One region of the Streptomyces sp. NPDC003032 genome, then DNA from elsewhere that is predicted to be linked to it. Evidence: riboswitches for the same ligand, from Rfam matches in the RefSeq annotation. Region 1 holds a riboswitch; each other region holds the start of a gene.

Region 1 (3,742 bases):
GCGAGGTCGCGGACGAGGTCGACCATCCCGCAGGCGTGGATCATCCGCACCGCGACCTGGCTGACGTCGGCGGGCAGACCGGCGAGGTCCGCCTCCGCGCGGATGGTGGCAAAGGACTCGCGGTAGATCGCCGCGCCGTCCTTCTCGTAGTCGAACACTGTGCTCTCGCTCATCTCGTGGCCGTTGTTGTCGTGATTACGGATGTCGTCGTACGTGCTGTAGTCACCGTCTCGATCAAGGTGGTGCCGCGCACGGGCGCCGCCGTGTCGCCCGTGCGCACCGTCACCTCGTACCGGCCCTCCCCGGTGGCGAGTACGTCCACCCAGTCGCCGCGCGGATGCCCGCACCGCCGCTCGCAGCCGGACCAGTGGACGGGCAGGCCCCCGGCGCCGGGGACGGCGTCGGCGCGGACGTCGGCGAGGGACTTGCCGCAGCCGGGCCGCCCGGCGCAGGCGCCGACGCCGAGCCAGGGCGATGCGGGGTCGGTGAGGTAGCCGACGTCGGCCAGCGCGCGCAGACGTTCACGCGCCGCCGCCTCGTCGGCGAAGCCCGGGATGACGAAGCCGCGCCAGGGGGTCACCCGGATCTCCCCGCCGGGCGCGGGGAGCAGCGCACGCCACTGCGCGGCGCTCACCCGACCGAGGGGGGCGCTCACCACGACGGCGCGCCCGACGACGCCGGGGGCGGGCGGGGCGCTGCGCGCGAGCGACACGGAGGCGGGCGGGGCCGCCGAACCGTCGATCGAAGCGGGGTCACTCGGCGAGGCACCCGGAGAGCCGTCCGCGACCGCCACGGCATCCGGCGCGGCCTGAACGGCACCCGGCGCCGCGAGCACGGCCTCCGCGGCGTCCGGGGGCGCGGGCACAGCCCGCACGCCCGCCCTGGCGAGCGCTCCCGCCAAGTCCACGCTCCGCCCCTCGGGCAGTTCCCTCACCCGCCAGGCGCCGTTGCCCGCCTCGTGGGCCGCGGTGAGGAAGGCGCCGGCCGCGGCGAGGGCGGCGCGCGGGGCGTCGGGGCCCCGCAGCCGCTGGGCACCGTCCCCGACGCGCACCAGCACCGTGCCGCCCGATTCTGCGATCAAGGTCACATCGCCGCCGAGCCCGGCCACGTCCCCGCGCCCGTCGTCCAGGATGAACAGGAAGCGGCCGGAAAGTGCTGTCGTCCACTCCTCGGCGCACAGGAGCCGGTCCAGCTCACGGGCCCACAACTGCACGTCGGCGTGGCCGAGTCGGTCGAGTCCTGCCAGCGGGGAGGCCACCACGTTCCGGACGCGTTCATGGCGTGCGGAGGGCAGCAGGCCCGCGTCCCGGAGCAGCGCGGCGAGCGCCCCGCCGCAGTCGTCGCCGAGGCCGCGCAGCTCGACGTTGCCGCGTGAGGTGACGCTGAGATTCCCGTCCGCGAAGCGCTCCGCCGCGTCGGCCAGCGCCGCCGCCTGGCGGGGGGTCAAAACGCCTGCGGGTACGCGGAGTCGGGCCAGCGCGCCGTCGTCGGCGCGGTGCAGGCGGAGGGCTCCGGGGCAGGCGTCACCCCGGTCGCGCATCCGGCCACGTATGGGGGGTTCGCCCTGTTTTGTGGGAGTTGCTCGGATGGGCGGCATGGCGGCGAGCATACCCACGCCGATCCGGCGGGTCGCCTCCCGAGGCGGGCCATCCCGGCAGGCGGCCGCCCCACCGGAGGTGGGCAGGACTTACTATGCAGGCGGCGGGCCGCCAGGTCCGCCGACGCCAGCGACGGCGTGGGTCCACCAGGACCCTGGGGAGGAAGGCCGGTGCGAATCCGGCGCGGTCCCGCCACTGTGAGCCCCACCGACGTGGGGTGAGCCAGGAACTCCTGCCGTCCATACGACCACCCGGGGCGCGGACACCCCGAGGAAGGCCTGCGCCCGCATGCTTCTGCTGCTGTCGACCTCCGACACCGATCTGCTCAGCGCCCGCGCGGCGGGGGGTCCGGTCGACTACCGGTTCGCCAACCCCTCCCGCCTGGACCTCACCGAGCTGCCCTCACTCCTCGACGGCGCCGACCTCGTCGTCGTACGCCTCCTCGGCGGCGTCCGCGCCTGGCAGGACGGCCTGGACCAGCTCACCGCCAGCGGCCTGCCGGTGGTCGTACTCACCGGTGAACAGGCGCCCGACGCCCAGCTCATGGCCTCCTCGACCGTGCCGATCGGCATCGCCGCCGAGGCGCACGCCTATCTCGCGCACGGCGGCCCCGCGAACCTGGAGCAGCTCGCCCGCTTCCTCTCCGACACCGTGCTCCTCACCGGCCACGGCTTCGACCCGCCGGCGCCCGCCCCGTCCTGGGGTCCGCTGGAGCGCACCGCTCGCGCGGTCGAGGGCCCGACCATCGCGGTGCTCTACTACCGCGCCCACCACATGAGCGGCAACACCGCCTTCGTGGACGCCCTGTGCGGCGCCATCGAGGACGCGGGCGCCCGCCCGATGCCGCTGTACGTGGCCTCGCTGCGCGCCCCCGAGCCGGAGCTGATCGACGAGCTGCGCGCCGCCGACGCCATCGTCACCACCGTCCTCGCCGCCGGTGGCACCAAGCCCGCCGAGGCCTCCGCGGGCGGCGACGACGAGTCGTGGGACGCGGGCGCGCTGACCGGCCTCGACGTGCCGATCCTCCAGGCGCTCTGCCTGACCGGGTCGCGTTCGGCCTGGGAGGAGAACGACGAGGGCGTCTCGCCGCTGGACGCCGCGAGCCAGATCGCGGTGCCGGAGTTCGACGGCCGGCTCATCACCGTGCCGTTCTCGTTCAAGGAGATCGACGAGGACGGGCTCCCCGCGTACGTCGCGGACGCCGAGCGCGCGGCCCGGGTCGCCGGGATCGCCGTACGCCACGCACGTCTGAGGCACATCCCGGCCGCCGACAAGCGCCTCGCGCTGGTGCTCTCCGCGTACCCGACCAAGCACTCGCGGATCGGCAACGCCGTGGGCCTGGACACCCCCGCGTCCGCCGTCGCGCTGCTGCGCAGGCTCATCGGGGAGGGCTACGACTTCGGGCCCACGGAAGACATTCCGGGGCTCGTCTCCGGTGACGGCGACGAACTCATCCGCGCGCTGATCGACGCGGGCGGACACGACCAGGAGTGGCTCACAGAGGAGCAGCTGGCCGCCAATCCCGTCCGCATCCCGGCCGCCGCCTACAAGCGCTGGTACGCGACGCTGCCGCGGGAGCTGCGCGACTCGGTCGAGCGGCACTGGGGGCCGCCGCCCGGCGAGATGTTCCTGGACCGCTCGCGCGTGGGCCAGGGGGGTGACCCCGAGGGCGACATCGTGCTCGCGGCGCTGCGGCGCGGGAACCTGCTCATCCTCATCCAGCCGCCGCGCGGCTTCGGCGAGAACCCCATCGCGATCTACCACGACCCCGATCTGCCGCCGTCGCACCACTACTTGGCGGCGTACCGCTGGATCGCCGCGTCCGCCGACGACGGCGGGTTCGGCGCCGACGCGATGGTCCACCTCGGCAAGCACGGCAACCTGGAGTGGCTGCCCGGCAAGAACGCGGGCCTTTCGGCGGCCTGCGGCCCCGACGCCGCGCTCGGCGACCTCCCGCTGATCTACCCGTTCCTGGTCAACGACCCGGGCGAGGGCACGCAGGCCAAGCGCCGCGTGCACGCCACCCTCATCGACCACCTCGTGCCGCCGATGGCCCGCGCCGACTCCTACGGCGACATCGCGCGCCTGGAGCAGCTCCTCGACGAGTACGCGCAGATCAGCTCCATGGACCCGGCGAAGCTGCC
Region 2 (3,742 bases), on a different contig from region 1:
CACAGCGGCCCGTGACCCCGCCCGCGCAGAACCCTCCACTCCCGCCCCTGCCTCTGCCTCCGCTATGAGCCGCCTCCACGTCGCCGCAAGCGCCGGATTGCGGAACAGCTCACCGGTGCGGGGCGGTTCACCTCCGGCAGGGCCTCCACGGAGATAGACGTCGGCGGACGACGGCCACTCCTTCTCGAAGAGTTCCCGGACCGTCTCCACGGTCTCACCGACGCGCTCGACGGGCGCGTGCCCGTCCTCCGCGTACCCGATGGCGTACTTGAGGACGTCGGCGAGCGACTTCGTGCCGTGGTCCCGCAGCAGCAGCATCCACGCGTCGAAGGCGCCGGGCACGGCGGCGGCGAGCGGGCCGGTGCCGGGCACCAGTTCGAGCCCGAGGGAACGGTAGTGGGCCACGGTGGCACCGGCGGGCGCGGGCCCCTGGCCGCAGAGCACGCGCACGTCGCCGCCCGCGGGGGCGAGGATGATCGGGACCTCACCGGCGGGCCCGTTGAGATGGGGCTCGACCACGTGCAGGACGAACCCCGCGGCGACCGCGGCGTCGAAGGCGTTGCCTCCGTCCTCCAGTACGGCCATCGCGGACTGGGAGGCGAGCCAGTGGGTGGACGACACCATGCCGAAGGTGCCCTGGAGCGTGGGGCGGGTGGTGAACATACGGGCTCTGACCTCGATGTTTCCGCGTATCGGCCAAACCGATGGGCGCTCAGGATCGGTCTTGGGGAGAATCTGGGGAGTCCGGGCCGGAGCTCTCCCCGGTCCGCTCCCCCAGTAGGCTATCGATCGCCCCCGCCCAGCCATTTGCGAGGGTTACGACCGACTCTCCTGCCTCCAGTACGAGGGATGCGTACGTGTGCCTCAGCACATGGAACCCGTCCTTCGGGGCTGCTTGCCATTGCCGCGGTTTCGCCCCCTTCGACCCCGCGCCGGTGGTCAACGTCCTCTACGACCAGGGCTCAGGGCCTGGTGCGACGCGGGCTGAGGAGCCCGCACCGCCAACCGGGTAAGGGGCCTGGACGGCGTCACAGGGGGAGTGCGGGAAGCGAGAGTGCGGCGCTTCCCGCCCCGTGGCGTCCCCGGCCTCGGGTGCCCCGGCTCACTATCCGGATAATGGACGTAGCGCTGCCTCCCGCGAGCCACCCCGTAGGCTGGCCCGCGCAGCTGGTTCGCCCCGTCCGCCAGGCGGGGCGTCGTAAGAGGGAACCCGGTGGGAATCCGGGACTGCCCCGCAGCGGTGAGCGGGAACGACCGCCGTCATACGCACTGGACCCGGTGAACAGGGTCTGGGAAGCGACGGCCAGTAGGAGTGTCGTACGACGGTTTCGTACGACGGGACATGCCCGTGAGTCCGAAGACCTGCCCGTTGCCCGTGCGCGAAGCATTCGCACACGGATATTCCGGTGACCTCGTGGGCGGGTCGGCGTACATACCGGGCGGACGACCGCGCCGTACGCGCGCGCAGTCGGTCTCCGTCCGGTGCGTCACCCTTCGCGCTCTCGTCCCGTCGCCGGGATCTCAGGGATTCATCTCGCGAAGGAGATCTCCGTGACCACCAAGCCTGCAGCCGCGGCAGCACGGGCCACCGTGTACGGCTACCCCCGCCAGGGCGGAAACCGGGAACTGAAGAAGGCGATCGAGGGCTACTGGAAGGGCCGCATCACCGCCGACACCCTCCGCGCCACAGCCGCCGAACTGCGCCGCACCAACTGGCAGGAGCTGGCCGAGGCCGGCATCCACGAGGCTCCGACCGGCGACTTCTCGTACTACGACCATGTTCTGGACACCACCGTCATGGTCGGCGCGATCCCCGCCCGCCACCGGGCCGCCGTCCAAGCCGACGCCCTGGACGGCTACTTCGCCATGGCGCGCGGCACACAGGACGTGGCGCCGCTGGAGATGACCAAGTGGTTCGACACCAACTACCACTACCTGGTCCCAGAGCTGGGCCCGGACACGGTGTTCACGGCCGACTCGGGCAAGCAGGTCGCCGAGCTGAAGGAAGCCCTGGCAGTGGGTCTCACTGCCCGGCCCGTCCTGGTCGGCCCGGTCACCTACCTGCTGCTCGCGAAGCCCGCGCCCGGGGTGGCTGCCGACTTCGTTCCGCTCACCCTCCTCGACCGGCTGCTGCCTGTGTACGCCGAGGTCCTCGCCGACCTGCGCGCGGCCGGCGCGGAGTGGGTACAGCTCGACGAGCCCGCTCTGGTCCAGGATCGCGCCCCGGCCGAACTGAACGCCGCCGCGCGCGCCTACCGTGACCTCGGCGCCTTGACCGACCGGCCGAAGCTGCTGGTCGCCTCCTACTTCGACCGACTCGGCGACGCCTTGCCGGTGCTGGCCAAGGCACCGGTCGACGGCCTCGCCCTGGACTTCACCGAGGCCGCCGCCGCCAACCTGGACGCGCTGGCCGCGGTGGGCGGGCTGCCTGGCAAGCGTCTGGTGGCCGGCGTTGTCAACGGCCGCAACATCTGGGCCAACGATCTGTCGGCGTCACTCGCCACCCTCGGCACCCTGCTCGGCTTGGCGGGGCAGGTCGATGTGGCCGCTTCCTGCTCCCTCCTCCATGTGCCGCTGGACGCCTCGGCCGAGCGGGACATCGAGCCGCAGATTCTGCGCTGGCTCGCCTTCGCCCGCCAGAAGACGGCCGAGATCGTCACCCTGGCCCGCGGCCTTGCCCGGGGGACGGACGCGATCGCCGCCGAACTGGCCGCGAACCGCGCCGACCTCGCCTCCCGCGCGAGCTCCCCCATCGCCCGCGACCCTGCCATCCGCGCCCGCATGAGCACGGTGACCGACGCCGACGCCCGACGCTCCCAGTCCTACGGCGAACGGGCCGCCGCCCAGCGCGCTCACCTCGGCCTGCCCCTGCTGCCGACCACCACCATCGGCTCCTTCCCGCAGACGAACGAACTGCGCACCGCCCGCGCCGACCGGCATGCGGGCCGGATCGACACGGCCGGCTACGAACAGCGCATCAAGGCCGAGATCCAGGAGGTGATCTCCTTCCAGGAGAAGACGGGCCTTGACGTCCTCGTGCACGGCGAAGCCGAACGCAACGACATGGTGCAGTACTTCGCCGAGCAGCTCACCGGCTACCTCGCCACCCGCCACGGCTGGGTCCAGTCCTACGGCACCCGTTACGTCCGCCCGCCGATCCTCGCCGGCGACATCACCCGTCCTGAACCGATGACCGTGCGCTGGACGACATACGCCCAGTCCCTCACCGACCGGCCGGTCAAAGGCATGCTCACCGGCCCGGTCACCATGCTCGCCTGGTCCTTCGTCCGCGACGACCAGCCTCTGGCCGACACCGCCCGCCAGGTCGCCCTCGCCCTACGCGACGAGGTGAACGACTTGGAGGCGGCAGGGACTTCGGTGATCCAGGTGGACGAGCCCGCGCTGCGCGAGACACTGCCGCTGCGTGCCGCCGACCGCCCGGACTATCTGGCCTGGGCGACCGAGGCGTTCCGGCTCACCACGAGCGGGGTGCGCCCGGACACTCAGATCCACACCCACATGTGCTACGCGGAGTTCGGCGACGTCGTGCAGGCCATCGATGACCTCGACGCCGACGTCATCAGCCTGGAGGCCGCCCGCTCCCACATGCAGGTCGCCCGGGAACTGGCCGCCCACGGCTACTCCCGGGAGGCCGGGCCCGGCGTGTACGACATCCACTCCCCCCGCGTGCCCAGCGTGGAAGAGGCGGCCGAGCTCCTCCGCACTGGCCTCAAGGCCATCC
Region 3 (3,742 bases), on a different contig from region 1:
CATGGCATCCATGACGTCCAACGCGACCTCCCGATGAGCGGCCCCCCACCCCCACAACGGCTCCCTGCCCCGGACCCAGACTCCGGGGAACCCGTACCCGGGAGCCCAGACCCCGGCCTCGCCCCGCGACCCGCCCCCGCGCCCAGCCCTGATCCACCACCCCCACCACAGCCCTCATCCCCTCCCACGCCCGGCACGCCCGGCACGCCCGGCACCACCGCCGCCCCCGGCGCCCACGTCGGCTGGGTCGAGATCATCGGAGCCGTCGGTTCTCTCGTGACGCTCCTCACCGCCGTCCTCTTCTACTTCGGCTGGGCGAGCACCGACGCCGAGACCAGGGCCCTCGGGCTGCGCGACACCGTCTTCCACCTCTCCACCAGCGACTATCTACTGCGGAGCGTCGGCGCACTGTACGTTCCGGCCTGGCTCGCGGCCGGCGCCGCCCTCGGCGCGCTCGGGCTGCACCGCTGGGCGGTGAGCGAACCGGAACGGCTCGCCCGCGCCGTGCGCGTGCTGCGGTTCAGCTGGACGGTGCCACTCATCCTCGTACCGCTGTATCCGCTCAGCCCATGGCTGTTCGACCTGCTGCTGCCGCTCACCGCGATCGGCGGCTTCGCGCTCAACGCGTACGCCCGCACCCGCGAACGCCGCGACCTGCGGCTGTGGGGGCTCACCCTCTTCGTCTGCGTCCTGTCGCTGTTCTGGGCCGTGTCGGCCTACGCGCAGATCGCGGGCCGGGGCCGGGCGGAGCTGACGGAACGCACCGTCCGCAGCGACTTCCCCGCCGTCGCCGTCCTCAGTGAGAAGGACCTGATGATCCGCGGCGGCGGCAGCTGCTTCCGCCGTGTCACGGAGAAGGGCAGCAAGTACGCGTACGAGTACGCCGGGCTGCGCCTGTTCCACGTCTCCGGAGACCGCGTCTTCCTCGTCCCCCGCGACTGGACGCCCGGCGACGGCACCCTCTACGTCCTCAAGGAGGGCGAGGGCCAGCGCGTCGACCTGCTCAGCGGACCCGGCCGCCGGGAACGGGAGTGCCGGGGGTAGCCCGGCCGGCCGTTGCCGCGACCGAAGGTCCAGGCGTACGCGCGGCCGGCGTACGCGACGCAGGCGTACGCGACCCAGGCGCGCCCCGTACGCACCTCTACGGCACTCCACGTGCAGGTTGTCAGTTCGATCGGTCGCAGATTACTGTCACCACGCCTTGGTGAACGGGAAATCCGGTGTGATGCCGGTGCGGCCCTCGCCACTGTGATCGGGAAGTCCGGCTCCAGCCCTCGCGGCAGCCACTGGGTGCGCATGCACCCGGGAAGGCGGAGTCCGGTCGGTACGACCCGTCAGCCAGGAGACCGGCCAAGGCGCGTTGTCCATCCACGAGGTGCTGGAGAGGGTCTGCTGAACCATGCACATAGCCGAGGGTTTCCTCCCACCGGCGCACGCGATCGCCTGGGGCGTAGCGTCCGCGCCGTTCGTCGTCCACGGAGTCCGCTCCCTGACCCGTGAAGTCAAGGAACACCCGGAGAGCACGCTGCTCCTCGGCGCGTCCGGAGCCTTCACTTTTGTTCTTTCCGCCTTGAAGATCCCCTCCGTGACGGGCAGTTGCTCGCACCCGACGGGAACCGGGCTCGGCGCCATCCTGTTCCGGCCGCCGATCATGGCGGTGCTCGGCACCATCACGCTGCTCTTCCAGGCCCTGCTGCTCGCCCACGGCGGGCTCACCACGCTCGGCGCCAACGTGTTCTCCATGGCGATCGTCGGGCCCTGGGCCGGCTACGCCGTCTACCGGCTCCTCAAGCGGTACGACGTGCCGCTCATGGTCGCCGTGTTCTTCGGGGCCTTCGTCGCGGACCTCTCCACGTACTGCGTCACCAGCGTCCAGCTGGCGCTGGCGTTCCCCGATCCGAGCAGCGGGTTCATCGGCGCGCTTGGCAAGTTCGGCGGCATCTTCGCCGTCACGCAGATCCCTCTGGCGGTCAGCGAGGGACTGCTCACCGTCGTGGTGATGCGGCTGCTCGTGCAGTCCAGCAAGGGCGAGCTCACGCGGCTCGGCGTACTGCTGCGGGGCAAGAAGGCGGGCACGGAGACCGAGACGAGGGCCAGCGCCTGATGAGCCGGAACGCGAAGATCAACACCCTGCTGCTCGTCATCGTGGCCGCACTCGCGGTGCTGCCCCTGGCGCTCGGCCTCGGCGACCACAAGGAAGAGCCGTTCACCGGCGCCGACGCCCAGGCCGAGTCGGCGATCACCGAGATCGAGCCGGACTACAAGCCCTGGTTCTCCCCGCTGTACGAACCCCCGTCCGGGGAGGTCGAATCGGCGCTCTTCGCCTTGCAGGCGGCCCTCGGCGCGGGCGTCCTCGCGTACTACTTCGGGCTGCGCAAGGGACGCCGCCAAGGCGCGGCACAAGCGCGAGCCCATGACGACGCCGCCCACGCGGAGCCGGAGACCCGCGCGGAGCAGCGTGCCGACGCGCAGGGCACGCGGCCCGAGGCCGGGCAGGTCTGACCCGGCGTGCTGCCCATCGACGCGGCGGCGCACAGCAGTCGCTGGCGCCGCCGCCACCCCGTCGACAAGGCCGTACTCGGGCTCGGCCTCACCGTCCTCGCCATCTCCCTGCCACCCTGGCCGGGCGCCGCCCTCGTACTGATCGCCGCGCTCGCGGTGCTGCTCGGCGCGGCGGGCGTGCCGCCCCGCAAGCTGTGGCGCGCCTACCGCGTACCGCTCGGCTTCTGCGTCACCGGCGCCCTGACCCTGCTCGTCCAGGTCGGCGGGCCCGACGGGTTCGTCACGCTCGCCGACAGTGGTCCGGCGCGTGCGGGCGGTCTGCTGCTGCGGACCTCGGCGGCCTCGCTGGGGGTGCTCCTCTTCGCCTTCACCACGCCGATGTCGGACCTGCTGCCGCGCCTGGTGAAGGCCGGGGTGCCCGCGCCGGTCGTGGACGTGGCGCTCGTGACGTACCGGATGAGTTTCCTCCTCCTGGACTCCATGAGCCGGATCCGGCAGGCGCAGGCCGCTCGGCTCGGCCACACCACCCGGGCCGCCGCCTGGCGCTCCCTCGGCGGTCTCGGCGCCACGGCGTTCGTACGGGCCTTCGACCGGGCGAGCCGTCTGCAGGCCGGGCTCGCCGGACGCGGCTACGACGGCACCCTGCGGGTGCTCGTGCCCGAAGCCCGGATCTCACGGCGCTTCGTGGCCGCGAGCGTGGTCCTTCTCGTGGCCCTGGCGGCCCTCACCCTCGTACTGGAAAGGTTCCTTCCATGAGCGAGCCGAGCGCTCCTCGCGAGCCGGGCGACTCCTTGGTCGCTCTACGCGGCGTCTCCTACGCGTACGAGGACGGGCCCACCGTGCTCAGCGGCCTGGACTTCGATGTCGCCGAAGGGCGCGCCCTCGCCCTGCTGGGGCGCAACGGCAGCGGCAAGACCACGCTCATGCGGCTGCTCAGCGGCGGACTGCGTCCGGGCTCCGGCGTGTTGACGGTCGGGGGCACCCCCGTGACGTACGACCGCAAGGGCCTGACGCGGCTGCGCACCACGGTCCAGTTGGTCGTCCAGGACCCGGACGACCAGCTCTTCGCCGCCTCGGTCGAACAGGACGTGTCCTTCGGCCCGCTGAACCTGGGACTGCCCGACGCCGAGGTCAGGACGAGGGTGGCCGAGGCGCTCGCCGCGCTCGACATCACCGCCCTGTCCGACCGCCCCACCCACCTGCTCTCCTACGGCCAGCGCAAGCGAACCGCCATCGCCGG
Region 4 (3,742 bases), on a different contig from region 1:
CGGCGCTCGCGCTCTTCATGTACCCGCACTCGATCACGGCGACCCTCTCCTCCAAGAGCCGCGACGTGATCCGCCGCAACACCACCATCCTGCCGCTGTACTCGCTGATGCTCGGCCTGCTCGCGCTGCTCGGCTTCATGGCGATCGCGGCCGGGATCAAGGTGGACAACGGCCAGTTGGCGATCCCGCAGCTCTTCGAGACCATGTTCCCGGACTGGTTCACGGGCGTGGCCTTCGCGGCCATCGGCATCGGCGCGCTGGTCCCCGCGGCCATCATGTCGATCGCGGCCGCGAACCTCTTCACCCGGAACATCTACAAGGACTTCATCAAGCCCGACGCGACGCCCGCGCAGGAGACCAAGGTCTCCAAGCTGGTCTCGCTCATGGTGAAGGTCGGCGCGCTCGCCTTCGTCCTCACCATGGACAAGACCGTCGCGATCAACTTCCAGCTGCTCGGCGGCATCTGGATCCTCCAGACGATGCCCGCGCTGGTCGGCGGCCTGTTCACGCGCTGGTTCCACCGCTGGGCGCTGCTCGCGGGCTGGGCGGTCGGCATGGTCTACGGCACCCTGGCCGCGTACGGCGTCGCCTCGCCGACGCAGAAGCACTTCGGCGGCTCCTCCGACACGATCCCGGGCATCGGCGAGATCGGCTACATCGGCCTCACCGCGTTCGTCCTGAACGTCGTCGTCACCGTGGTCCTCACCTTCGTCCTGAAGGCGCTGAAGGCCCCGGACGGCATCGACGAGACCTCCCCCGAGGACTACACCGCGGACGCGGGCGACCCCGGAGTCGTCCAGGAACTGCCGAAGGCTACGGCGGGCGCCGGGCACTGAGCCTCTCCCCGTCACGACGAGGGCCGCCGGAAAACCGGCGGCCCTCTGTCGTACCCGTGTTGCACACTGCGCGGCATGGACATCACGATCAGACACGCACACCCCGAGGAGTACGAGGCGCTCGGCGCCCTCACCGCGCAGGCCTATCTCGACGGCGGGCACCTGGACTTCGGGACCGAGGACCCCTATCTCGCGGTACTGCGCGACGTGGCGGCGCGCGCGGCCGACGCCGACATCCTGGTGGCCGTCGATGACGCGAAGACACTCGGCTGCGTCACCTACGTCCCGTCCGGCGGGCCGATGGCGGACATCGCGCGCGAGAACCAGGCCGAGATACGGATGCTGGCCGTCTCCCCCGAGGCGCGCGGCCGGGGCGCCGGCGAGTCGCTCGTACGGGAGTGCGTGCGGCGCGCCAAGGACGCGGGCCGCACCGGGCTCGTCCTGTCCACGCAGACGTCGATGCACGCCGCCCACCGGCTGTACGAGCGCCTCGGCTTCGTACGGACGCCCGAGCGCGACTGGAGGCCGATCGAGACGGTGCCGCTGCTGACGTACGAGCTGAAGCTCTAGGCGCCCCCTCCAGGCCCCTTCCAGGCCCCCTCCAAGCAACGGCCCCTCCTGCACCGCCCCTGCGAGCCGACACAAGATGTGGGCCTGCTTCAGGGACCCGGCACAAGATGTATGCTCGTGCTCGCTGTCGCCGCAGGGGAATCCGGTGCAAGTCCGGAACTGTCCCGCAACGGTGCATGTGTACGCATTCGGCGTACGCGGAGTCCGAGGACCTGCCGACAGCGCACCCGTGCCGTCCGGCCCGGGTGCCGACCGTCCGGGCCTCGTGGAGTGGGCCGGTGGACGCGGTACGCCGCCCTGTCCGGGTGCGCCCGTGTGCCCTCCCCTCCCCTGGCCCAGAGCCGAGCGAGGGAGTGCCCCACGTGACCATCGCGCCTGCCGAACCCGCGTCAGCGCCGTCGACGCCGACGCCGATGCCGACCACCCAGGGTGCCGAGGGAACCGACGGACCAGGGGCCGCGCTGCTGCGCACCCTGACCGACCTCACCGCCGACCTTCCCGACGCCGACCCCGGCCGGGTCGCCGCCGCCGCGCTGCGGGGCCGGTCCGCGAAGGCCGCCTCCGAGATCACCGCGGAGCTGCGGGAACTGGCGACCGAGGCGGCCGCGGGGCTCATCTCCGAGGACCCGGCGTACTCGAAGCTGGCGGCCCGGCTCCTGTCGATCGGCATCCGCGAGGAGGCGGCGACGCAGGGCGTGCGCTCCTTCACCGACTCCATCGCGGTCGGCCACCGCGAGGGCCTGATCGCCGACCGTACGGCGTCCTTCGTGACGGAGCACGCGGCCCGGCTCGACGCGCTGGTGGACGCCGCGCTCGCCGACGGCGCCGACTTCCGCTTCGGCTACTTCGGCCTGCGCACCCTGCACAGCCGCTATCTGCTGCGCCACCCGATCACCCGGCAGGTCATCGAGACCCCGCAGCACTTCATGCTGCGCGTCGCGAGCGGTCTCGCGGAGGACGGCGGCGAGCGCGCCCTGGACGAGGTCGCGGCGCTGTACCGCCTGATGAGCCGCCTGGACTACCTGCCGTCGTCGCCGACGCTCTTCAACTCCGGCACCCGCCACCCGCAGATGTCCTCCTGCTACCTCCTCGACTCCCCGCTGGACGAGCTGGACTCGATCTACGACCGCTACCACCAGGTCGCGCGGCTCTCCAAGCACGCGGGCGGCATCGGACTCTCGTACTCCCGCATCCGTTCCCGTGGCTCGCTGATCCGTGGCACGAACGGGCACTCCAACGGCATCGTGCCGTTCCTGAAGACCCTGGACGCCTCGGTCGCCGCCGTGAACCAGGGCGGCCGGCGCAAGGGCGCGGCCGCGGTCTACCTGGAGACCTGGCACTCCGACATCGAGGAGTTCCTGGAGCTGCGCGACAACACCGGTGAGGACGCGCGCCGCACGCACAACCTCAACCTCGCGCACTGGATCCCGGACGAGTTCATGCGCCGGGTCGCCGCCGACCAGGACTGGTCGCTGTTCTCCCCGGCCGACGTGCCCGACCTCGTCGACCTGTGGGGCAAGGAGTTCGACGCCGCCTACCGCGGGGCGGAGGCCGCCGGGCTCGCGAAGAAGACCATCCCGGCCCGGGAGCTGTACGGCCGCATGATGCGCACCCTCGCGCAGACCGGCAACGGCTGGATGACGTTCAAGGACGCCGCCAACCGCACCGCCAACCAGACGGCGGAACCCGGCCACACCGTGCACTCCTCCAACCTCTGCACGGAGATCCTGGAGGTCACGGACGACGGCGAGACGGCCGTCTGCAACCTCGGCTCGGTCAACCTCGGCGCGTTCGTGGACGCCGCCGCCGGTGACATCGACTGGGAGCGGCTCGACGAGACCGTCCGTACCGCCGTCACCTTCCTCGACCGCGTCGTCGACATCAACTTCTACCCGACCGAGCAGGCCGGGCGCTCCAACGCCAAGTGGCGCCCGGTGGGCCTCGGCGCGATGGGCCTCCAGGACGTCTTCTTCCAGCTGAGGCTGCCCTTCGACTCCCCCGAGGCGCGCGCCCTGTCCACCCGTATCGCCGAGCGGATCATGCTCGCCGCGTACGAGGCCTCCGCGGACCTCGCCGAGCGGAACGGGCCGCTCCCGGCCTGGGAGAAGACCCGCACCGCGCGCGGCGTCCTGCACCCGGACCACTACGGTGCCGTGCTGACCTGGCCGGAGCGGTGGGCGGCCCTGCGGGCGCGCATCGCCACCACCGGCATGCGCAACTCCCTCCTGCTCGCCATCGCGCCGACCGCCACCATCGCGTCCATCGCGGGCGTCTACGAGTGCATCGAGCCGCAGGTCTCCAACCTCTTCAAGCGTGAGACGCTCAGCGGCGAGTTC

What was found. Region 1 has a riboswitch for cobalamin ahead of cobN (cobaltochelatase subunit CobN). Riboswitches for the same ligand answer to the same signal wherever they lie in the genome.
Region 2: another riboswitch for cobalamin. It lies ahead of metE (5-methyltetrahydropteroyltriglutamate--homocysteine S-methyltransferase); the one in region 1 lies ahead of cobN (cobaltochelatase subunit CobN).
Region 3: another riboswitch for cobalamin. It lies ahead of ACWDZ7_RS03445 (energy-coupling factor ABC transporter permease); the one in region 1 lies ahead of cobN (cobaltochelatase subunit CobN).
Region 4: another riboswitch for cobalamin. It lies ahead of ACWDZ7_RS05775 (ribonucleoside-diphosphate reductase subunit alpha); the one in region 1 lies ahead of cobN (cobaltochelatase subunit CobN).

What each region holds. Positions count from the first base shown of each region.
Region 1 covers NZ_JBSFTT010000017.1:61,313-65,054, reverse strand. Annotated here, with positions in the region: gene ACWDZ7_RS23785 (precorrin-8X methylmutase) at 1-158, opposite strand, end outside; gene ACWDZ7_RS23780 (cobalamin biosynthesis protein CobG) at 170-1,609, opposite strand; cobalamin riboswitch at 1,721-1,846, shown strand; gene cobN (cobaltochelatase subunit CobN) at 1,887-3,742, shown strand, end outside.
Region 2 covers NZ_JBSFTT010000008.1:222,327-226,068, forward strand. Annotated here, with positions in the region: gene ACWDZ7_RS14285 (gamma-glutamyltransferase family protein) at 1-663, opposite strand, end outside; cobalamin riboswitch at 1,152-1,384, shown strand; gene metE (5-methyltetrahydropteroyltriglutamate--homocysteine S-methyltransferase) at 1,552-3,742, shown strand, end outside.
Region 3 covers NZ_JBSFTT010000002.1:199,410-203,151, forward strand. Annotated here, with positions in the region: gene ACWDZ7_RS03435 (hypothetical protein) at 1-37, shown strand, start outside; gene ACWDZ7_RS03440 (hypothetical protein) at 277-1,044, shown strand; cobalamin riboswitch at 1,186-1,369, shown strand; gene ACWDZ7_RS03445 (energy-coupling factor ABC transporter permease) at 1,400-2,104, shown strand; gene ACWDZ7_RS03450 (energy-coupling factor ABC transporter substrate-binding protein) at 2,104-2,502, shown strand; gene cbiQ (cobalt ECF transporter T component CbiQ) at 2,509-3,258, shown strand; gene ACWDZ7_RS03460 (energy-coupling factor ABC transporter ATP-binding protein) at 3,255-3,742, shown strand, end outside.
Region 4 covers NZ_JBSFTT010000003.1:261,634-265,375, forward strand. Annotated here, with positions in the region: gene mctP (monocarboxylate uptake permease MctP) at 1-836, shown strand, start outside; gene ACWDZ7_RS05770 (GNAT family N-acetyltransferase) at 912-1,406, shown strand; cobalamin riboswitch at 1,518-1,640, shown strand; gene ACWDZ7_RS05775 (ribonucleoside-diphosphate reductase subunit alpha) at 1,769-3,742, shown strand, end outside.